One region of the Neorhizobium sp. T7_12 genome, then DNA from elsewhere that is predicted to be linked to it. Evidence: predicted binding sites of a transcription regulator. Region 1 holds the regulator's gene; each other region holds the start of a gene.

Region 1 (7,444 bases):
AGCAGAATGTCAGTGTAGAGCTCGGACGGATCCGGCTCCGGATCGGCCTGGGCGAAATCGGCGCTATCCGAAACGACGTCGCGGATATCCTTGTCGATCGCCTTCAGCTCGTCCTCGGTGGCCCAGCCCTTTTCGATGAGGCGCAGGCGCACCTGCTCGATCGGGTCGTGCTCGGAGCGCATCTTCTGCACTTCGTCCTTGGAGCGATATTTCGCCGGGTCGGACATGGAGTGGCCGCGATAACGGTAGGTGAGCATTTCGAGAATGATCGGGCCCTTGCCGGAGCGGCAGTGCTCGAGCGCCTCGTCGCCGGCGGCCTTCACGGCACGAACGTCCATGCCGTCGACCTGGATGCCAGGGATGCCGAAGCCGGAACCACGCAGCGAGTAGTTCGACTGCGCCGTCGCACGAGCCGTCGAGGTGCCCATCGCATAACGGTTGTTCTCGACGATATAGACGATCGGCAGCTTCCAGAGGGCCGCCATGTTGAAGCTCTCGTAGACCTGGCCCTGGTTGGCCGCGCCATCGCCGAAATAGGCGACCGAGACGCTGTCATTACCACGATACCTGTTGGCGAAGGCGAGACCGGTTCCGAGCGAAACTTGGGCGCCGACGATGCCGTGGCCGCCGTAGAAATGCTTCTCCTTGGAGAACATGTGCATCGAGCCGCCCTTCCCTCGGGAATAGCCGCCCTTGCGTCCGGTGAGCTCGGCCATGACGCCACGCGCGCTCATGCCGGTTGCCAGCATATGCCCATGGTCGCGATAGGCGGTGATAACCTGGTCACCCTCCTGTTGCGCCATCTGCATGCCGACGACGACAGCTTCCTGGCCGATATAGAGGTGACAGAAACCACCGATGAAGCCCATGCCGTAGAGCTGGCCGGCCTTTTCCTCGAAACGACGGATCATCAGCATTTCACGATAGGCGTGAAGATCCTGATCCTTGCCGAAATCCGGGGTGTTCTTGCCCGTAAACTCCTTGGCGGAGGCTTTCGAGGCCGATTTGATTGCAGACTTTGCCGCTGGTTTGCGGCCGGATACAGACGCGGTCTTGGTCGGCGCCATTCATCCCTCCCTTTGAGTTCTGCGTTGAGAGCGAGATTACGCCCTGACGTGTATCGCCAGATTCCCACTCTGGTGTCGGGGCGTACCATAGGCAAGAAAAGCTGCCCCAGCAATGCCATAAATGCATGGCTCACATTCCGCGCAACCTATTGAATAGGTTACAGAAATGTAAAATTAACCGAAATCGGGTTAATTTAGAAGTAGTTGTTGAAGATGACGATTTCGTCGCCGCGGGAAATATTCAGCTGATAGCGGGCGATCTCGTCCAGCATGTCCTTGTCGAGCGAACCGTCGCTCATCAGTTGAACCTGCCGCTCCAGCGTTTCGCGCCGGGCGGTCAGCTTGGCGAGTTCGCCCGCGCGGGCCTGCCGCTGACGTTCGAATTCCTCCGTGGCGATCAGACCGAGGTCGCCATGGATGGAATGATAACCGAAGTAGGACAGAAACGCGACTGTGATGGCGGGAAGGACAAAACGGCCGAATTTTCTTTTCTTATGATGCTTTGTCCACATGCCGCTCTAACGCCTTGTCACGCTTACGGGATCTCAAATCAGATCCGAAACAGAGCTTCAAATTCGCAGAACTTGCTTAAGCAATCGTTGACCAGAATCATGACGCGAAAAAGCCCGCGCTTTTGGCGCGGGCTTTCATGGCAAATATCGGATCGAAAAGCCTTAGGCTTTCAGGATGCCGCGGCCGGCATAAACGGCCTGCGGGCCCAGCATTTCCTCGATGCGGATGAGCTGGTTGTATTTGGCCAGCCGATCGGAACGCGACAGCGAGCCGGTCTTGATCTGTCCGCAATTGGTGGCGACGGCAAGATCGGCGATGGTCGAATCTTCCGTTTCGCCCGAACGGTGCGACATGACGGCGGTATAGCTCGCCTTGTGTGCCGTCTCGACCGCATCGAGCGTTTCCGACAGCGAGCCGATCTGGTTGACCTTGACGAGGATGGAGTTGGCGACACCCATCTTGATGCCGTCGCGCAGGCGCGCCGAGTTGGTGACGAACAGGTCGTCGCCGACGAGCTGGCACTTGGCGCCGATCTTGTCGGTCAGGTACTTCCAGCCGGCCCAATCGTCTTCGGCCATGCCGTCTTCGATTGAAATGATCGGGTACTTGGCTGCAAGCTCGGCCAGGTAATCGGCCATGGCTTCCGGCTCGAGCGTGCGGCCCTCACCTTCCATTTCGTACTTGCCGTTCTTGAAGAATTCGGTCGAGGCGCAATCGAGCGCCAGGCAAACGTCGTCGCCAGGCGTGTAACCGGCCTTCTCGACCGATTTCATGATGAAGTCGAGGGCCTCCGACGCGCTCTTCAGGCCCGGTGCGAAACCGCCTTCGTCGCCGACATTGGTATTGTGACCCTGGGCCGCCAGTTCCTTCTTGAGGACGTGGAAGATCTCCGAGCCCATGCGCACGGCGTCCTTCAGCGTATCGGCGCCGACCGGCATGACCATGAATTCCTGGAAGTCGATCGGGTTGTCGGCATGCGCGCCGCCGTTGATGATGTTCATCATCGGCACCGGCAGGACATGGGCGTTGGGGCCGCCGACATAACGGTAGAGCGGCAGGCCCGACGTTTCGGCGGCAGCCTTGGCGACGGCGAGCGAGACGCCGAGGATGGCATTGGCGCCGAGGCGCGACTTGTTCGGCGTGCCGTCGAGCGCGATCATCGTCTTGTCGATATGGATCTGGCTTTCGGCATCGAAACCGCCGATCGCATCGAAGATCTCGGTGTTGACGGCTTCGACCGCCTTTTCGACGCCCTTGCCGTGATAGCGCTTGCCGCCGTCACGCAGTTCAACGGCTTCATGGGCGCCGGTGGAGGCGCCCGACGGAACGGCCGCGCGGCCCATCGAACCGTCTTCCAGATAGACATCGACCTCGACGGTCGGATTGCCGCGGCTGTCGAGAATTTCGCGGGCGATGATATCGGTGATGGCGGTCAAGGGTCTCTCCCTGGGTTTGGACTTGACGTCACGAGGTCACTGAAAATGTCTCATAATCAATGACACGAAAATTACAATCGAAGCAGTTTGCGCGCTTTTTGTGGGCGGGCTCAAGCCGCCTTGGCGATGGCATCGAGCGCGAGCAGCTTTTCGAGCAGCCGTGGCATGTCCTTCAGATGCACCATGTTGGGGCCGTCCGAGGGCGCGTTGTCCGGATCCTCGTGGGTTTCCAGAAAGACGCCGGCGACACCGACCGCGACGGCTGCGCGCGCCAGCACCGGCACCATGGTGCGGTCGCCGCCGGTCGAAGCGCCCTGCCCGCCCGGCTGCTGCACCGAATGCGTCGCATCAAAGATGACCGGAGCGCCGAGCGACGCCATGATCGGCAGCGAGCGCATGTCGGAGACCAGCGTGTTGTAGCCGAAGGAAGCACCGCGCTCGCAGAGCAGCACGTTCGGATTGCCGCTCTGGGTGAACTTGGCAAGCACGTTCTTCATGTCCCAGGGCGCCAGGAACTGGCCCTTCTTGACGTTGATGACGCGGCCGGTCCTGGCGGCTGCGACAAGCAGGTCCGTCTGGCGGGAGAGGAAAGCCGGGATCTGCAGGATGTCTACCGTTTCCGCCACGACGGTGCATTGCTCTTCCGTGTGAATGTCGGTCAGGACCGGAAAGCCGAACTCCTTCTTGAGGTCGGCAAAGATTTCCATGGCGGTTTCGAGCCCTATGCCGCGCTTGCCGGAAATCGACGTGCGGTTGGCCTTGTCGTAGGAGGATTTGTAGACGAGGCCGATACCGAGCTTGCCGCAGAGTTCCTTCAGCGCGCCTGCCATCATGAAGGCGTGGTCGCGGCTTTCCATCTGGCAGGGACCGGCGATCAGCGACAGTTTTGCGTCCTGCGCGAAAACCACCTTGCCGTCTCCCTCGCCGACGGAGACGCTGGAATTTGCGGTAACTTCCATGAACCTATTCCTCGAAGCCGAACAAAACACCCTGGCCGGGCGCCGCCGAGACGAGAACACGGCCCTCCCGGCGGACGAATGCGACGTCATTAGCAGCAAGGGTGATCTCTGTCACGGCAAGATCGGCCGTCTTGAAGATGATCACCCGGCCGCGCAGCCCCTCGGCACCCGGCGTCGGCGGCAGGGCGAATTCCGCCTCGAGTTCGTGATCCTGCAGGATGCGAATGTGGGCATTTGCCGCCGCAAGCTCGAGCGAAGCAGCCTCTGGCTTGGCCTTCGTCATCAGCACCTGCTCGGCCAGGGGTGCGAAATCGGAGGGCGCCGATGCCGACAGGATGATCTTGCTCAGCCCCATGACCGCATTGGAATGGTGCTCCAGTTCGCCGCGATCGGCCGGCAGGGGATTGATCCGCTGGCAGGAAAACATCAGGAAGTCGGGCGCCCGGTCATCACCGGCAAAAGCCAGCCGGAAGCTCGCCTGGGTTTCGGAACCGTCGGCCAAGGTCATCCCGCGGGAAAATTCCAGCACGTCGCCTGCCGAGACGCCGCGCATCTTGAAACGCGCGTGATCGGCCATCGCGTCGCGCGTGGCGACAACGAGCGCCGAGAAGCCCTGCCTGTCGCGTCCCTTGCGGAAGGCCAGATCGCGTGCGGTAAAAACGTTGCCACGTTTGGCGGCAGCGCTTGCATGACGGCGATTGGCAAGAGCCAGCGGCTCCAGGTAGCTGCCATCCGAGAAGAACACGCAAGCATTGGCTGTGCCGAAAGGATGAAAAGCGTCGGGCGCAACTGTAAAACCAAGCTTCGTGAGCCGGGAACGCGCAGCGGTAAGTCCCGCCACCGGCAGCACGAGATGATCGATTGGTCTTGCATTCACGCGAGGGCCCCCGGAATTGGAATCGCAAAGCTACTTTGGCAGCGGGCTCGCGCCGCGCAAGTGGTGTGGCTCGAGATATCTGGCACGCATCTATGAAGAAAAAATCATCATACTTCACAGAAATTTAGGGACTTGCAGAACACATATGGAACATATAGTGTCCGTTCTGGATTTGTTTCCGACTCTGAGGGTGCCAAAAGATGCTCACGCGCAAACAACAGGAATTGCTTCTGTTCATTCACGAACGCATGAAGGAATCCGGCATCCCGCCGTCATTCGATGAAATGAAGGATGCTCTCGACCTCGCGTCCAAGTCCGGCATCCACCGCCTGATCACCGCGCTCGAGGAGCGCGGCTTCATCCGCCGCCTGCCGAACCGGGCCCGGGCGCTCGAAGTCATCAAGCTGCCGGAAGCCTACTCGCCGAGCATGCAGCCACGGCGCGGTTTTTCGCCCAGCGTCATCGAGGGCAGCCTCGGCAAACCGCAGCCGGTCGCGGCGCCTCAGAAACCCGCCGCCAACGACGATTCACCGAACGCCACCACCGTTCCGGTCATGGGCCGCATCGCTGCCGGCGTGCCGATCTCGGCGATCCAGAACAACACGCATGACATCGCCGTGCCTGCCGAGATGCTCGGTTCCGGCGAACATTATGCGCTCGAGGTCAAGGGCGATTCGATGATCGAGGCCGGCATTCTCGACGGCGATACCGTGATCATCCGCAACAGCAATACGGCCAATCCGGGCGACATCGTCGTGGCGCTGGTGGACGACGAGGAAGCGACGCTGAAGCGCTTCCGCCGCCGCGGTGCCTCCATCGCCCTCGAAGCCGCCAACCCAGCCTATGAGACCCGCATCTTTGGGCCGGACCGGGTGAAGATCCAGGGCAAGCTCGTCGGCCTCATCCGCCGGTATCACTGATCATCTGCCGGAGCGGTTCCGGCAATGAACTATCGAAACCCTGGCTTCGCCAATCATAGTGGCGGTGCCGGCTCCAGGGACGATCTGCGCCCGCCATGGCGGCACGGATCTGCCAGCGCCGAATGTCGGTCGCGCCGTTGAGGGAGATCTCCAGGGCACCCGTCTTGCGAAGCGTGGCACCGTTGATCATCAGGGCGCCGGACCGGCATTGGTCGAAGCGGGCACGCGGCGCAATGACAAGACTGGCGGCGTCGCAGGCGGCACCCGCATAACGGCCGTCCTCGACAACGATAACGATGCCCTTGCCCGTGCTTGCCGCACACCAGGCCGTCGGCTTGCAGGTGAAGCGGCCGGCAGGCGCCTGTTTTATCCTCGACTTTGCCGTTTCGAGTTGCTGCGGGGTCAGTTCGGGGCGCTCTTTGGTTCTCTCGCCGGGCGGCTTGTCGCCGGGCGGCTTGTCGTCGGGTGGCTTGTCCCTGGATGGCGACATTTCAGGCTTGGTCGGATCGCCGAGCAGAAGCGCCCTTTTCCATTGGCCGTAGACGAAGTCGGGCGGGCGGGCGCGATTGGTGGCGACCCCTTCTCCGTCTAGAAGTGCTACCATCGCCCCGTCTTCCGAGATCAGGATATCCGGCAGGGACATCGACCGCTCCTGCCAGGAAAGCAGTAGAGCGGTCACCAACAGCGGCAGGCCTATCAGCCTCAGTCTCGTCCTCATGAGCGTCAGCAGCAGGAAACCTGCCGTCGAGACAGCTAGGAACCAGGGATGCTGTCGCCCTATGCCGACATCGCCGCCCCAGGCGGCGACGTGTTTGGCGATGGCGATCACCCACTCCAGGCCGAGGCCCATGAGCTTCATGAAGGGCGCATCGAGGCCGAACGGCATCAGCAGCATGCCGGCCAGCCCCGCCGGCATGACCACGAAGGAGATGATCGGCATGGCGGCGAGATTGGCGGCAAGGCCGTAGGTGGCGATACGGTGGAAATGCTCGACCGAAAACATGGCGGTCGAGATGCCGCCGATCAGCGACGTCACGAAGATGCCGGCCGCGAAATTCCAGGATGCCAGCACCGGCGTCACCACGGGGTGATGGAGTGGCAGAGGTTCGGGATCGCGGCGTTCTGCCCTGTGTTTCCAGAGTGCGTAGCCGGCGACCAGGGCGGCGGTGGCGGCAAACGACATCTGGAAGCTCGGCCCCAATATTTCCGAGGGCGACATGGCGATGATGACCAGGGCGGACAGCGCGACATTGCGCAGGCTGATCGATGGCCGATCGAAAAGCACCGCGACGAGCATGATCGCCATCATGATATAGGCCCGCTCGGCGGAAACGCCGAAACCGGAGATCAGGTAATAGGCCGTCGCCATCATCAGCGCGCCGAGTGCTGCGATCTTCTTGACCGGATAGGCCTGCGCGAAGCCCGTGAAGACGGAAAGCACCGTGCGCACGCCGACAAAGAAGATGCCGGCGGCGAGCGCCATGTTCAGCCCCGAAATGGCGACGATATGGGCGAGGCCCGACAGTCGCAACGCCTCGGTGGTGTCTTCGGAAATTGCCCGGCGCTCGTCGGTGACGATCGCCGCGGCAAAGGCGCCGGGATCTCCGGGCACGGTCACCCGGATATGGGTTGCGATTGCGCTGCGCAGATCGAAAAGCCGGGTTTCGACCTC
Region 2 (7,444 bases), on a different contig from region 1:
TCGGCCTGCCGCCGCAACCGGGAAAAGCCGGGCCAAAACTCTATATCAGTGGGGACGGGGCGGACCGAAGTGCCGTTCTCGCCGCGCACGGGCTTCACGTCCGCCGGATCGAGGGCGCCATCGGCGCTGCCTCGGCGCTGAAGATGTGTTATGCGGGCATCAACAAGGGCGTCACCGGCCTCGGCACCGCCATGCTTCTCGCCGCCATCGGATCGGGTGCCGACCAGAGCCTCAGGCGGGAGATGGCCGAAAGCAACCCCGACCTCGATCGGAAACTCTCGGGCGCCATTCCGGACATGTATGCGAAAGCCTATCGCTGGGTGGCGGAGATGGAGGAAATCGCCGCATTCCTCGGTGAGGACGATCCGGCCTCGCTGATCTTCAAGGGAATGGCGGGCGTGTTTCAGAAGATGGCCGACGACCGGGCCGGCGGCAGCGCGCTTGCCGGCCAGCTCAACGACCTGCTCGGCCGGTAGGTCGTCGAAAATCTGGACGCTATCCTGTCTGTCCCCGGATCGGGTCCGAGGACAGCGGCTATGGAAGGGACAGGTCTTCTCTCCGCCCGTCACTCGGCGGCGAGCAGCTGTTCCTCTTTTTCCTTCTCGTTATCCTGCTTCTCCTGCCCGCCGCGCGAGGCATGCGCCAGTTCCTCATGGAACCGCGCTTCCTCGTGCATATGCGGCTTGGCGAAGCCGGCGATCAGAAGGTAGGCGACCGGGGTGATGAACAGCGTCACGATGACCGCAAAGCCGAGACCGCCGACGATGACCCAGCCGAGCGCGATACGAGCTTCCGCACCGGCGCCCTGGGCCAGCAGCAGCGGTACGCCGCCGATGACGGTGGCGATCATCGTCATCATCACCGGGCGCAGACGCATGGCGCAGGCGGTTTCGATCGCCTCGCGCACACTGGTGCCGCGGTCCCGCAGCTGATTGGCGAATTCGACGATCAGGATGCCGTTCTTCGCCATGACGCCGACCAGCAGCACGAGACCGATCTGGCTATAGACGTTGAGGCTCGACCCGGTCAGCACCAGCGCGATGGCGGCGCAGGCAAGACCGAGCGGCACGGTCGACATGATGATGATCGACGACAGCACGCTTTCGAACTGCGCCGCCAGCACCAGGAAGATGATCACGATCGCAAAACCGAAGGTCATCAGCATGGCGTTGGAGTTTTCGCCGAGCGTCTTTGCCTCCGCCATTGGGACCAGGCGGACGCCCGCCGGCAGGAACGGCTGGGCGATCGCGGAGACTTCCCTGACCGCGTCGCCGAGCGCCACGCCATCGCGCAGGTTGGACGAGATGGACACCGAGGCGAGCTGTTCCTCGCGGTTGAGCTGCGGCGCCACCGCGCCTTCCTTCAAGGTCGCGATCGTCGACATCGGCACGATCTTGCCGTCGCCGGTCTTGAGGAAGATGTTCTCGAGATCGGTCGGGTCGTCGATCGGTCTCGTGGTCGAGGTGAGCTTAACGGGCAGCGCATCGCCGTTGACGAAGACGTCGACGACCGAGCGGCCTTCGAGCAGCGACTGCATGGCGGTCGACAGGCCGGTGATGTCGATGCCGAGGTCGGAGGCCCGCTCGCGGTCGATCGCGACCGAAAGCTGCGCCTGGGTCGGCTCGTTGGTGAGACGCGGCGTATCGAAGAACCGGGCGCCTTCGCTTTCCATATGCGACACGAGCTTCAGTGCCGTCGAGGTCAGGACTTCGTAGTCGTTGCCGACCAGGGCCATCTGCAGGCCGTTGCCGGCGCCGCGGATCTTCAGGCTGTTCGCCTGCATGGTGAAGCCGCGCAGGGCCGGAACCCTCAGCGCCGCCGCGTTGACGTCCGCGGCGATCTGGTCCTGCGTGCGGTCGCGCTCGCCCCAAGGCGCCAGCGTCAGAACCATGAAGCCGCTATTGGTGTTGCTGCCGAAACCCGAGATCGAGAAGACATTGGTGATCTCGCCGGAATCGCGCAGCGACTTCAGGTTCTCTTCGACGCGCTGCATCTGGTCGCGGGTATAATCGAGGCTGACGCCCTGCGGCGTCGTCAGGCGCAGCATGATCGTGGCGCGGTCTTCGCGCGGCGTCAGCTCGCTCTTGACCAGGCCGAAGACATTGTAGGCGGCAATCGAGAAGACCACCGACACGACGATGACGACCAGCGGCGCATTGAGGCAGAACCGCAGCGAAGACGCATAGACCCTGGCGAACCCGTTGCCGAAGGCGCCGAGGAGACCGTGGTCCTCCTTCATCGGCTTGGTCAGCATGCGCGAGGCGAGCATCGGGCAGAGCGTCAGGGCGGTGACCGACGACAGCGCCACCGAGAAGGCGAGCACGAAGCCGAATTCCTTGAACAGGCCGCCGATCTGGCCGGGCAGGAAGGACAGCGGAATGAAGACGGCGGCAAGCGTCGCCGTGGTCGCGATGACGGCGAAGAACACTTCCTGGGTGCCGAGCACGGCGGCGGCGCGCGGACCCATGCCTTCTGCTCGGCGCCGGACGATGTTTTCGAGCACGACGATCGCGTCGTCGACGACGAGACCGGTCGCGAGCACGATCGCCAGCAGGGTCAGGATGTTGATCGAGAAACCGACGAGGTAGATCGCCACCAGCGTGCCGATCAGCGCCACCGGCATGGTGATCGCTGGAATCAGCGTGGCGCGCCAGTCGCGCAGGAAGAGGTAGATGACCACGACGACGACCGCGGCCGACAGCATCAATGCGATCTCGACTTCGTGCAGCGCGCCCTGAATGAAGATCGCGTCGTCGCCGGTGATGGCGATGCGGGCGCCTTCCGGCAGCGCCTTCTGCATCTCCGCGACAGCCGCCTTGACGCCTTCGGAAATGTTGAGCGTGTTCGACTGCGCCTGGCGGATGATGCCGAGACCGACGCCCTGCACGCCGTTGGCACGCAGCACGGTCGTGCCGTCATCCGGGCCGAGTGCCACGGTCGCCACGTCGCGGACGCGGACATTCGGGCCGATCAGAACGTTTTCGAAATCCTGCGGCGTGGTGAGGTTGGCGGTGGCGCGAACGACGATATCCTGGGTCGTGCTCTTCAGCGAGCCGGCCGGAACGTCGAGCGCCGCGCTCGACAGCGCATTGGAAACGTCGGCAACAGTCAGGCCGCGGCCGGCCAGGGCGGACTGGTTGACATCGACGCGAAACACCTTGTCCTGATCGCCGTAAAGTTCGACGTCCGCGACACCTTCGACGGCGGCAAGCCGGTCAACCACCTCGTTGTTGACGAGCTGGGTGAGGTCTTCCATCGACATGTTCGACGACGTGACCGCAAGGCGCATGATGGCGTCGGAATCGGCGTCCGCCTTGACGATGCGTGGTTCGTCGGCATCGTCCGGCAGCTGGTTGACGACACGGCCGACCGCATCGCGCACGTCGTTTGCCGCTTCCGACAGATCGACGCTGTCGGAAAACTCCATCGTCACCCGGCTGGAGCCGAACTGCGACTGCGAGGACAGAGCCTTGAGGCCGGAGACGCGCGCGACGGCGCCCTCGATGACCTGGGTGACTTCCTGGTCCATCGTCTGCGGCGAGGCGCCGTCGTAATTGGTGCGCACCGTGATGACCGGCTGGTCGACGTCGGGAAGTTCGCGCACCTCGACGCCGGCGAGAGCCGCAAGACCCGCAACGACCAGCAGCGTGTTCAGAACCGCGGCAAGGATCGGCCGGCGGACGAAGAGGGCGGTAAAGCTCTGCGCGGATTTCTCCGCCTCGGCCTTCCCCTCGTCGTCATGGCCAACGCCTGGGAGTTCGATCTTCATTGGCGCGCTACCTCAGCCGTTTCCGGCGCGCCGAGGATCCGGACCGGCGCCCCTTCCCTCACACGCTGCAGGCCTTCGGTCACGATCCTGTCGCCCTCTTTGAGCTCGCCGCCCACGAGGACCGCATCGGGGTTGCGCTGGACGACGCGCACCCGGGTCTTGACGGACTTGTTGTCCCTGACCTGCCAGACATACGAACCTTCGCCGTCCCACTGGATGGCCAGCGGATCGACCGCCGGATATCTTTCGCCGGCAAAGCGCATGCCGACGTTGAAGGCCATGCCGGCGCGCAGCACGTCGCCAGGATTTTCCACCCGGGCGCGGATGCGCATCGTGCGGCTTGCCGGATCGATGCGGTTGTCGATCGCCTCGACCTTGCCGGAAAAGACCTGGCCCGGACGGGCGATCGAGCTCGCCTCGACCGGCTGGCCCGGCTCGATCGCAACCGCGAAACGCTCCGGCGCCCAGAAATCGACCAGAATGGCCGTACGGTCGTCGATCGTCACGATATTGGTCTGGGTGGTGACGTTGTCGCCGATATTGACCGCGACGATGCCGGCAATGCCGTCGATCGGGGCGGCGATATCGCGGCGCTTGAGATTGAGTTCGGCGGTGGAGAGTGCGAGTTTTGCGGCCTGTTCGGCGATCTGCGCATCGAAAACGTCGAGGCGCGAGAACGACTGCAGGTTCTTGTAGGAAGCGGATTTTTCCTGGGCGCTGGCCAGCGCCACCCGCGCCTTGTCGCGCTCGATCGTCTGCTCTTCGTCGTCGAGGCGGGCCAGAACCTGGCCCTTGGTGACCTTTTGGCCCGACGTCACCATGATCTCGTTGATGGTACCGGAAGCCTGCGGCATGACGACGACCGACTGGATGGCCTGACCGCTGCCGATCGCCGAGAGACGGTCGTTGACGGTGCCGATGGCGACCGGCTGGGCGACGACGAGCGTCGCGCGGTTGCCGCCCTGGGCACCACCCTGCCCGCCTGCCCCGCGCTGCCCATTCTGCGCAGCGCCCTGAGCTCCGCCCTCGCCTTGCGGACGCGCCGCTGCATTGCCGTTGGCACCACCCGCTGGAGCGGGTGCGGGCTGGGCTGCGGTTCTCGGAATGACGGCGGCGATCACTTCACCGGGAATGCCCATCTTTGTCAGGGTTCCGCCGGCGCTCGGCACCAGGTAGACCCACAGGCCGAGCGCTCCGGCCAGGACTACGATACAGAGCAGAAGCTGTTTCCAAATCCGCATTCAATTCTCCGATGGCGGCACCAGGAGGCCATTATTGCTCGGGAGTATCCTTTTTTGCGGGTGCTCACGCAATGGGTGTTCGGCAACCTTACAAAAATGTAACCTCACGGAATTTCACGGATATGTTAGGCCGGAGGCATACATATACTCCTAAAATCGCCGCTTTCGCAGTGGGCAACCGGCGGCCTCTTCACAATTTGGCCTTGCCTTGTGTGAACAGTCGGAATGAAAGCAGAACATTTTCTGGTCTTTCAGGTCCGAATCACTACATTGGCCGCATGACGAACAGTTTCGACGACATTCCGTTCTTCGACGAAGAACCTGAGCAGGCGCAGCGCAAGGGCCCGGCCCCCGCCTTGGCGCAGCCGGCCGGAAACGGCGGCCTCGGCATCGCCGCGCGCGCCATGGCGGCCCGCGACCAGCACCGGGCGCCCGACTATCTCGCAGGCCTCAACCCGGAACAGCGCGAAGCGGTCGAGACGCTCGACGGCCCTGTCCTCGTGCTCGCGGGCGCGGGCACGGGAAAGACGCGGGTGCTGACCACCCGCATCGCCCACATCCTCGCGACCGGCAGGGCCTTCCCTTCGCAGATCCTCGCCGTCACCTTCACCAACAAGGCAGCGCGCGAGATGAAGGAACGCGTCGGCGTTCTGGTCGGCGGCGCGGTCGAGGGCATGCCCTGGATGGGCACTTTCCACTCGATCGGCGTAAAACTGCTGCGCCGCCATGCGGAACTCGCCGGCCTGCGCTCCGACTTCACCATTCTCGACACCGACGACGTGGTGCGGCTGATCAAGCAGCTCATCCAGGCGGAGGGGCTGGATGACAAACGCTGGCCGGCAAAACAGTTCGCCGGCATGATCGACACCTGGAAGAACAAGGGCCTGACGCCGCCGGACATTGCCGAAGGCGACGCCCGTGCGTTTGCCAACGGAAAGGGCCGCGAGCTTTATGCAGCCTACCAGGCGCGGCTTCGCACGCTGAACGCCTGCGATTTCGGCGATCTGCTGCTGCACCCGATCGCGATCCTCCGCAAGAACCCGGATCTTCTGAAGGAATATCACGGCAAGTTCCGCTACATCCTCGTCGACGAGTACCAGGACACCAACACGGCCCAATACATGTGGCTGCGGCTGCTTGCGCAGCGGCCGAAGGACGTTCCCCAGAACGTCTGCTGCGTCGGCGACGACGACCAGTCGATCTATGGCTGGCGCGGCGCCGAAGTCGACAACATCCTGCGCTTCGAGAAGGATTTTCCGGGCGCCAAGGTGATCAAGCTCGAGCGCAACTACCGCTCCACCGAACACATCCTGGGTGCCGCCGGCCATCTGATCGCCCATAACGAGGGCCGCCTCGGCAAGACCCTGTTCACCGACCGCTCCAACCCCGACGACGAGAAGGTGGTGGTGCATGCCGCCTGGGATTCGGAAGAGGAAGCCCGCGCCGTCGGCGAGGAGATCGAGAACCTCCAGCGCGGCAAGCACAAGCTCAACGACATGGCGATCCTGGTGCGCGCCTCGTTCCAGATGCGCGAGTTCGAAGACCGGTTCGTGACACTAGGCCTCAACTACCGCGTCATCGGCGGCCCGCGCTTCTACGAGCGGCTCGAGATCCGCGACGCCATGGCCTATTTCCGCATGGTCTGCCAGCCCTCCGACGACCTTGCCTTCGAGCGGATCATCAACACCCCAAAGCGCGGCCTCGGCGACACGACCGTGCGCTACCTGCACGACTATGCCCGCGCCCGCGACATCCCCATGCTGCAGGCGGCGGCCGACCTCATCGAGACCGACGAGATGAAGCCGAAGGCGCGCAAGGCGCTGTTCGACGTGGTGACCGACTTCCGCCGCTGGCAGGGTCTGCTGGAAAACATGCATCACAAGACGCTGGCCGAGCAGATCCTCGACGAGAGCGGCTATACCGCCATGTGGCAGAACGACAAATCGGCCGAAGCGCCGGGACGGCTGGAAAACCTCAAGGAACTCGTGCGTTCCATGGAAGCCTTCGAGAGCATGCGCGGCTTCCTCGAACACGTCTCGCTGGTCATGGATGCGGAGAACAACGAAAACCTCGATGCCGTCTCGATCATGACGCTGCATTCGGCCAAAGGCCTGGAATTCGACACCGTCTTCCTGCCCGGCTGGGAGGAAGGCCTGTTTCCGCATCAGCGGGCGCTCGACGAGGGCGGCCGCTCGGGGCTGGAAGAAGAACGCCGCCTCGCCTATGTCGGTCTGACGCGCGCCAAACACCGCTGCCATATCTGGTTCGTCTCGAACCGCCGCATTCACGGCCTATGGCAATCGACCATGCCGTCGCGCTTCCTCGACGAACTGCCGGCAGCCCATGTGGATGTCGCGGCCTCCGACAGCAATTACGGCGGTTATGGCGGCCGCGGCGGTTACGGCCAGTCGCGTTTCGACAAGGCCGAACCCTT
Region 3 (7,444 bases), on a different contig from region 1:
GCGCTCGACCGCATGCGTTATGCCATATCGAGCCTGCTGACCGATCTTGCCGACGAACGGCCTGAGTTCGAACGGGTGGCGATTGGCTCGGCGCTTTATCAGGCGCTCGGTGATTTCATCCTGCGCAGCAACGGGCAATGGTCGGGGGCCGGAAAATGGCTGCCGCGGCAGATGACAGCATTCGATCCCGTGCTGGGCGATGCATTCGTCGAGGCCTTCGACATGCTGTTTCGCGAAGGAGAGGCTAAGCTGGTCCTGGATTGCGCGGAACAAGTCTTCGCCGCACATGGGGGACTGCTGTTCGATGGCTATCGCGCCGACGCGTTGCCCGAATGGCGTAAATGGGGAAGGAGTGCCGGTTAGCTTTCCGGCAGATCATCCTTTTTGAGCGGCCGAAAGCTCATCCGGTGCAGCAAGCATGGGCCATGCGTCTCGATGCCGGCGCGGTGCTGGGGCGTCCCGTAACCGACGTGGTTGGCAAAACCGTAACCGGGGAAGACCAGGTGCGCGCGGGTCATCATCCGGTCGCGGGTGACTTTTGCGATGATCGAGGCGGCGGCGATCGACACGGAGCGGGCATCGCCCTTGATGACCGCCTTGCCGGGGCAGCAGAGCCCCTGCGGCACGTCACGGCCGTCGGCGAGCACATAGGCCGGCGTCACGGCAAGCCCCGCCACCGCGCGGCGCATGGCGTCGAGGCTGGCGCGCAGGATGTTGCGCTCGTCGATATGGCGTGGGCCGGACGCGGCGATCGACACTTCGGCCGTCGCCATGATCGCCTCGAACAGAATTTCCCGCTGGGCTGCGGTGAGTTGCTTGGAATCGTTGAGGCCGTCCGGGATATTGCCGGGGTCGAGGATGACGGCGGCGGCCACGACCGGGCCTGCCAGCGGCCCGCGTCCCGCCTCGTCGGTGCCTGCGACCGGCCAATGGCCGGCCTGGCGTGCCACAAGCTCCAGACTGAAATCCGGAACCAGCGGAACATCTTCGAAAAGCATCGGAGAATCGGGCGACGTGCGAGGTAACATGGCGGCAACCTCGCACGTCGTCCCGACCTCCTGCAACCCCCGGCCAAGCGATTGCGGCGTCGCTATCCACCGAGGGGCGGCGGTGGAACCCGGGGTATTTTTCCGACGCGGGGGACAGGGCGGGTCGCGTCGGAAATGGGAATTCGCAATGAAACCGGAAGAGGGTCCGGTCAGAGCAGCGAGAGTTGGATACCGCCGCCGTCGGGGCGGAGGAAAATGTCGTCGCGCAGCGGCAGGCCGCGCCGCACCATGCCGAGCCGCTTGGTCGCCATCTCGAAACGCCGGCCGATCTGCCAGGCATAGGGACCGGCGCCCTTCATCCGCTTGCCCCATTCGGCGTCGTAATCCTTGCCGCCGCGCATCGAGCGGACGAGCGACATCACATGCCGATAGCGGTCCGGATAGTTCTGCAACAGCCAGTCCCGGAAGAGGGGGCTCACCTCCAGCGGCAGGCGCAGCAGCACGTAGCTCGCTTCCGTCGCCCCTGCCGCATGGCCGGCGTCGAGGATCCGCTCGATCTCATGGTCGTTGAGCGCCGGAATGACGGGTGCCACCATGACCGCAGTCGGGATACCGGCATCGGTCAACGCCTTGATGGCAGTGAGGCGCTTGGGAGGGGTCGAGGCGCGCGGCTCCATGGTGCGGGCAAGCTTGCGGTCGAGCGTGGTGACCGAGATCCCGACCTTCGCAAGCCCTTTCGAAGCCATGTCGGCAAGGATGTCGATGTCGCGGGTGATCAGCGCCGACTTGGTAACGATCGCGACGGGGTGGTTGGCCTTCTGCAGTACTTCGAGGATCTGCCGCATGATTCGCCATTCCCGCTCGATCGGCTGGTAGGGGTCGGTATTGGTGCCGATCGCGATCGCCCGCACCTTGTAGTCCGGGCGGCTCAGCTCCCGTTCGAGCAGTTTCGGCACGTCAGGCTTGGCGAACAGCTTCGACTCGAAATCGAGGCCGGGCGAAAGCCCCATGAAACTGTGCGTCGGCCGGGCGAAGCAATAGATGCAGCCATGTTCGCAGCCCCGATAGGGATTGATCGAGCGATCGAAGGAAAGGTCGGGCGATTCGTTGCGGGTGATCGCGGTGCGTGGCTTCTCCACCTGCACCTCGGTCCTGAACGGTTCGAGCTCCTCCAGTGTCTGCCAGCCGTCATCGAATGCCTCGCGGCGCTCTTCCTCGAAACGGCCGCTGGGGTTGAGCCCCGCACCGCGCCCGCGACGCCGGTCGATCTCCACCCGAAGACCGGAGGATTTGACCAACGCATCGGCAATATCGGCCGTATGGGCAGGCGCGAAAGCGTCCTGCCGCAACTGATGCAGCTCGTTCATGGGTTAGCTCCTGAAGGGGAAATTCCCCGTTCCTGATGACTAAATTCCTAGCGCTGAAATGAGAACATTGCAAGAACAAAATTGAAGGTCCGCGTTTCTGGCGTTCCTTGTGGCAATGCGTTACATGTCAGGAATGCTGACTGTCATCATGGAATGCCGCGATCAGGAATCCGAGCTGGCGCAAACGCTCTCGGTGCTCGTTTCCGCTGCGGTGGAGGGGCTTGTGAGCGATGTCGTGGTGCTCGACCACGGTTCGCGGGACGGTTCCTCCCGCGTCGCCGATGCGGCCGGCTGTCGTTTTTACGGCCATTGGGACATCAAGGATATTTTGCGCGGCGCCCGTGGAGAATGGTTGTTGCTCGTCGAACCCGGCGCCCGGCTGCAGGCCGGCTGGATCGACGAGGTGATGGAATATATAGCGCTCAACAAGCAGCCGGCCCGCTTCGCGCCGGCGCGCAATTACCGGCGGCCGTTCTTCAAGCGCATCGGCCGAAGCGTGCCGCCGCTGGAATACGGCATGCTGCTGCCGAAGCGGCAGGCGATCGCGCTCGCAAAATCGGGGATGGACCTGGAAGCGCTGGCACGCGGCCAGAAGGTATCGAAGCTCGCCAGCGAGATTATTCCGGCCTGGGTGGCAGCGGCAGTCCGGTAGCGGCTATTTGCCGCCGCGCTTCAGGTGCTCGTCGAGCCGCGGCATGATCTCGATGAAATTGCAGGGCATGTGGCGGTAGTCGAGCTGCGCCTTCAAGATACCGTCCCAGGCATCCTTGCAGGCGCCGGGCGAACCCGGCAGCACGAAGATGAAAGTGGCGTTCGCCACGCCGCCGGTCGCCCGCGACTGGATCGTCGAGGTGCCGATCTTGTCGTAGGAAATGCGGTGGAACACCTCCGAAAAGCCGTCCATGCGCTTTTCGAACAGCGGCTCCAGCGCCTCGGGCGTCACGTCCCGGCCGGTAAAACCCGTGCCGCCTGTGGTAATCACCACGTCGATATCGGGATCGAGCGTCCATTCCCGCACCTGGCCGGCAATGCGGTCCTTGTCGTCCGTCACGATCGCCCGTGCCTTCAGTTCGTGGCCGGCTTCAGTGATCCGCGCCACCAGCGTGTCGCCGGACTTGTCGTCGGCAAGCGTGCGCGTGTCGGAGACGGTCAGCACGGCGATGCCGACGGGGATGAAGGAACGGGTTTCGTCAATCCGGTTCATTGGGTTTTCTCGGGCACCTGTCCGACGGTTTTCACCGCCTGAAAATACCATTCCGGCTTCTGGCCGTTAAGGTTTTCCATCGCCTTTTCCGCCGCTTCGAAGGAAGGAAATATCCCGAAACAGGTGGCGCCGGAACCGGACATCCGCGTCAGCATGGTGCCCTCCGCGCCGATCAGGCTGGAGATCTGGTCGATCTCGCGCACCAGCGATCGCGCCGGCGGTTCAAGATCGTTGCGCAGGGTTTTCAGGAAGCCGATCCAGTCGCTGTCGAAGGGCCCGATCGCCGCGTTTTCCTTCTGCGTCAGGCGCAGGAAGATATCGGGGGTCGAGACGCCGACGAGCGGATTGCCGAGCACCAGCGACAGCGAGGGCAAGTCGGGAAGCGCGGTCAGTTCCTCGCCTATGCCCCTCGCCATCAGCGCCTCGCTCTTGAGACACATAGGCACATCGGCGCCGAGCAAAAGCGCGAGCGCTGCCAGTTCCCCATCCGGCAGGTTGGCATTCCAGAAGCGCATCAGGCCGCGCAGGGCAGCTGCCGCATCAGCCGAACCACCGCCGATGCCGGCTGCGACCGGCAGGTTCTTTTCGAGATGGATGGCTACCGGCGGCGCCGAAATGCCTTTATCCTCCAACGCCGCGCGCAGGAGATCGCGCGCTTTCAGCACGAGATTGCCCTTTTTGCCTTCCGGCGAGGTCGGCAGCAGCGAGGCGAACCGGCCGGAAACGGAAAGATCGTCGGCGTCTGCCTCGCTAAAGCACAGCCGGTCCCCGGTGTCCGCAAAAGTCACGATGCTTTCGAGCCGATGATAACCGTCGGCCCGCTGGCCGGTCACGTGCAGCGCGAGATTGATCTTGGCGGGCGCCAGTTCGAACAGGCCCGCCTTGTCGGCGAGCCATTTGTCAGATGACGGATTGTCCAGGAACATGCGCGTCAGGATTTCTTGTCGGGATTGGCCGGCGCCGGCGGGGCAGGTGCCGCGGGCTCCGTCGGGCTGCGGTCGGCAGTCGTGGCGTTCGGATCGAGCGGCGCCAGGCCCTTCTCGATCTTCTCCTTGATCTGCTCGCGGTTGATGTCCTCGCCTTCCGAGATCAGAGCCCGGTTCCACTGGTAGACGGCCTCGAGCTTGCGCCCGACGCGCCAGTAGGAATCGCCGAGATGGTCGTTGATCGTCGAATCGCCGGCACGCAGCTGCACCGCACGTTCCAGCTCGGTCACGGCATCGTCGAACTTGCTCATCCGGAAATAGGCCCAGCCGAGCGAGTCGACGATATACCCGTCATCCGGCCGTGCATCGACGGCCCGTTTGATCATGTCGAGACCTTCGTCGAGGTTCTTGTTCATGTCGACCAGCGAATAGCCGAGATAGTTGAGGACCTGCGGCTGTTCCGGGTTGAGCTCGAGCGCCTTGCGGAAGTTCGGCTCGGCCTTCGCCCAGTTCTTGAGCCGCTCGTAGGCGATGCCGCGCTGGAAGAAGATCGTCCAGTCGCCGGGCTTCGGCACAGGCCCGATGACCTCGGCAGCTTTGTCGTAGGTCTCCGCCATGGTCTTGTAGTCCTTGGCATCGGAAAGCACGCTGCCATAGGCGATGTAGCTGCGGATGTCGGACGGATCGGAGTCGATCAGCGACTTCAGGTGCTGCTTGGCCTCATTCACCTTGCCGGTATCGGAAAGCGTCACGCCGAGCTGCAGCTCGGAAATGCGGCGCATCGGCGAATCGGCCGGAACGCTGGCGTAAAACTTGATGGCGCGCTCCGGCTGTTTGAGCTTTTCAGCGATGCCGCCGAGCAGGATCAGCGTATCGGCGCTCTTGGGGTCGAGCGCATGGGAAATCTGCAGGTAGAGCGAGACCATGTCCTCGGCGCCCTGGCGGTTCAGCGCCCCGCCGATCGAAAACAGCACGCTGGCCGCGCCTTCTGCGGCATTGCTCACCTGCTGTTCGGGCTTCTGGCCTTTCTCGATGCTCTGGCGCAGGGCCTTCAGCGGCGCATAGTTGGAGACCATGCCGTCACCGACGGAGATCGCGTCCAGCGCCTTCTGCTTGTTGCCGGCTGCCGCTTCGAGACGCGCAAGCGCCATGACCGCGCGCATAAAGGTGTCCGGCGCGGTGGCGACGGCTTCCTTGTTGGTGACGGCGGTATTGAGGTGCTGCCGCGCCGTGCCGATATCGCCGGTCACCAGCGCCATGGCGCCGAGATGGTAATCGGTGAATACCTTGTACCAGGCCGGTCCCTTGAGGTTGTTGATGCCGGCCATCGCCTGCTTGCCCTTGCCGGCGCCGACATCCGCCCAGGCGGAAAGAAGCTGGTGGGTCAGCCGGTCGAGATCGTTCGGGCCTTCGTAGGCAAGAACCTTCTTGGCGGTATCGAACTTCTTGGCGCGCAGGGCATCGAGACCGCGGACGATCTTGGTGATCCGCTCGACGGCCTTGTCGTCCTTGAGCGCGTTGGCTTCAGCGAGGCCCTGGTCGAAATCGCCGTTGAGCAACAGCGAGATCATCAGCCGCTCGCGGATTTCCAGGTTGGCGGCATCGAAAGCCAGCGCCTTGCGGTAGAGCGCGATCGCAGTGTCGTAGTCATGGTCGACGTCGGCTGTCCGTGCGGCCAGAAATGCACCGGAAAACGTCTTCACGTTGCCAGGGCCGAACGTCACCGTGTCTTTCACCGCTGGCTTCACTTCCGCCGTCGCCGCATTGGCTACCGTTCCAAACAGGAGAACAGTTGCAAGCGCCGCACTGGAGAGCAGAAGAAGGCTGGATTTCTGCCGCATAAACATGCCTTTCGTAAGAGCATGGCGATTCGATGAGATACCGCCGCCAATTCCGCCCTATTGATTCACGATAGAATGGCTTTTTTGAAGCACGTCCGCAAGGAAATCCCCAGCGCCGCATGGGGACGGCGCCGGTCACACCTTCGTCAGCGGGCGGCTTTCGGTCAGTTGACGCGCTGGATCGAGAAGTCGATGACTTCGAGAAGAGCGGCCTTGAGCGGCGAGGCTGGAAGCGGTGCCAGCGCATCGCGGGCGATCGTGCCGTAATGCAGCGCGCGGCCGATCGTGTCGTTCAGGGCGCCGTATTTGTTGATCAGGCCGAGCGCCTTTTCCAGGTTCTCGTCGCTGCTTTCACCCTTCTCGATCGCCTGGCGCCAGAAGGCGCGTTCGGCTTCGGTGCCGCGGCGATAGGAGAGGATGACGGGCAGCGTGATCTTGCCCTCGCGAAAATCGTCGCCGACATTCTTGCCGAGATCTGCAGCCTTGCCGCCGTAATCGAGCGCGTCGTCGACGAGCTGGAACGCAAGGCCAAGGTTCATGCCGTAGGATTTCAGCGCGCCCCGGCCGGCCTTGTCGGCATTGGCGATGATCGGCCCGACTTCGGCGGCGGCCGCAAACAGCGCAGCCGTCTTGGCGCGGATGACCGAAAGATAGTCGTCCTCGGTCGTCTCCATGTTCTTGGCGACGGAAAGCTGCAGCACTTCGCCTTCGGCGATCACGGACGCTGCGGCAGACAGCACGTCGAGCGCCTCGAGTGAGCCGACCTCCACCATCATCCGGAAGGCCTGGCCGAGCAGGAAATCGCCGACCAGAACGCTTGCCTGATTTCCCCAGATCATCCGTGCGGTGGAACGCCCGCGGCGCAGATCGCTTTCGTCCACCACGTCGTCATGGAGCAGCGTTGCCGTGTGCATGAACTCGACGCTGGTCGCAAGCTTCACATGGCCTTCGCCCTGGTATCCGAACAGGGCAGCAGACGCGAGCGTCAGCATCGGCCGCAGCCGTTTGCCGCCGGACGAGATCAGGTGGTTGGCGACTTCCGGGATCATCTGCACGTCGGAGCCGGCCTTGGAAAGGATCAACTGGTTGACCCGATCCATGTCCGCCTTGGTGAGAT

What was found. The regulator LexA, encoded in region 1, represses DNA repair genes until DNA is damaged. The targets are predictions, from matches to a motif close to TGTTCNNNNTGTGTTCNG.
Region 2: the regulator LexA is predicted to act here: its motif matches at 5,232-5,249, upstream of C5J26_RS05400 (ATP-dependent helicase).
Region 3: the regulator LexA is predicted to act here: its motif matches at 2,417-2,434, upstream of C5J26_RS12570 (glycosyl transferase).

Annotation. Positions count from the first base shown of each region.
Region 1 is NZ_PVBK01000002.1:404,759-412,202, reverse strand. It holds gene pdhA (pyruvate dehydrogenase (acetyl-transferring) E1 component subunit alpha) at 1-1,067, opposite strand, end outside; gene C5J26_RS07980 (septum formation initiator family protein) at 1,262-1,579, opposite strand; gene eno (phosphopyruvate hydratase) at 1,742-3,016, opposite strand; gene kdsA (3-deoxy-8-phosphooctulonate synthase) at 3,127-3,975, opposite strand; gene C5J26_RS07965 (VOC family protein) at 3,980-4,852, opposite strand; gene lexA (transcriptional repressor LexA) at 5,053-5,772, shown strand; gene C5J26_RS07955 (ComEC/Rec2 family competence protein) at 5,753-7,444, opposite strand, start outside.
Region 2 is NZ_PVBK01000001.1:1,094,893-1,102,336, reverse strand. It holds gene C5J26_RS05415 (NAD(P)-dependent oxidoreductase) at 1-476, shown strand, start outside; gene C5J26_RS05410 (efflux RND transporter permease subunit) at 566-3,769, opposite strand; gene C5J26_RS05405 (efflux RND transporter periplasmic adaptor subunit) at 3,766-5,010, opposite strand; gene C5J26_RS05400 (ATP-dependent helicase) at 5,289-7,444, shown strand, end outside.
Region 3 is NZ_PVBK01000004.1:206,133-213,576, reverse strand. It holds gene C5J26_RS12585 (nucleotidyltransferase domain-containing protein) at 1-363, shown strand, start outside; gene C5J26_RS12580 (ribonuclease HII) at 360-1,028, opposite strand; gene C5J26_RS12575 (PA0069 family radical SAM protein) at 1,199-2,356, opposite strand; gene C5J26_RS12570 (glycosyl transferase) at 2,490-3,008, shown strand; gene moaB (molybdenum cofactor biosynthesis protein B) at 3,012-3,560, opposite strand; gene C5J26_RS12560 (4-(cytidine 5'-diphospho)-2-C-methyl-D-erythritol kinase) at 3,557-4,486, opposite strand; gene C5J26_RS12555 (tetratricopeptide repeat protein) at 4,492-6,327, opposite strand; gene C5J26_RS12550 (polyprenyl synthetase family protein) at 6,492-7,444, opposite strand, start outside.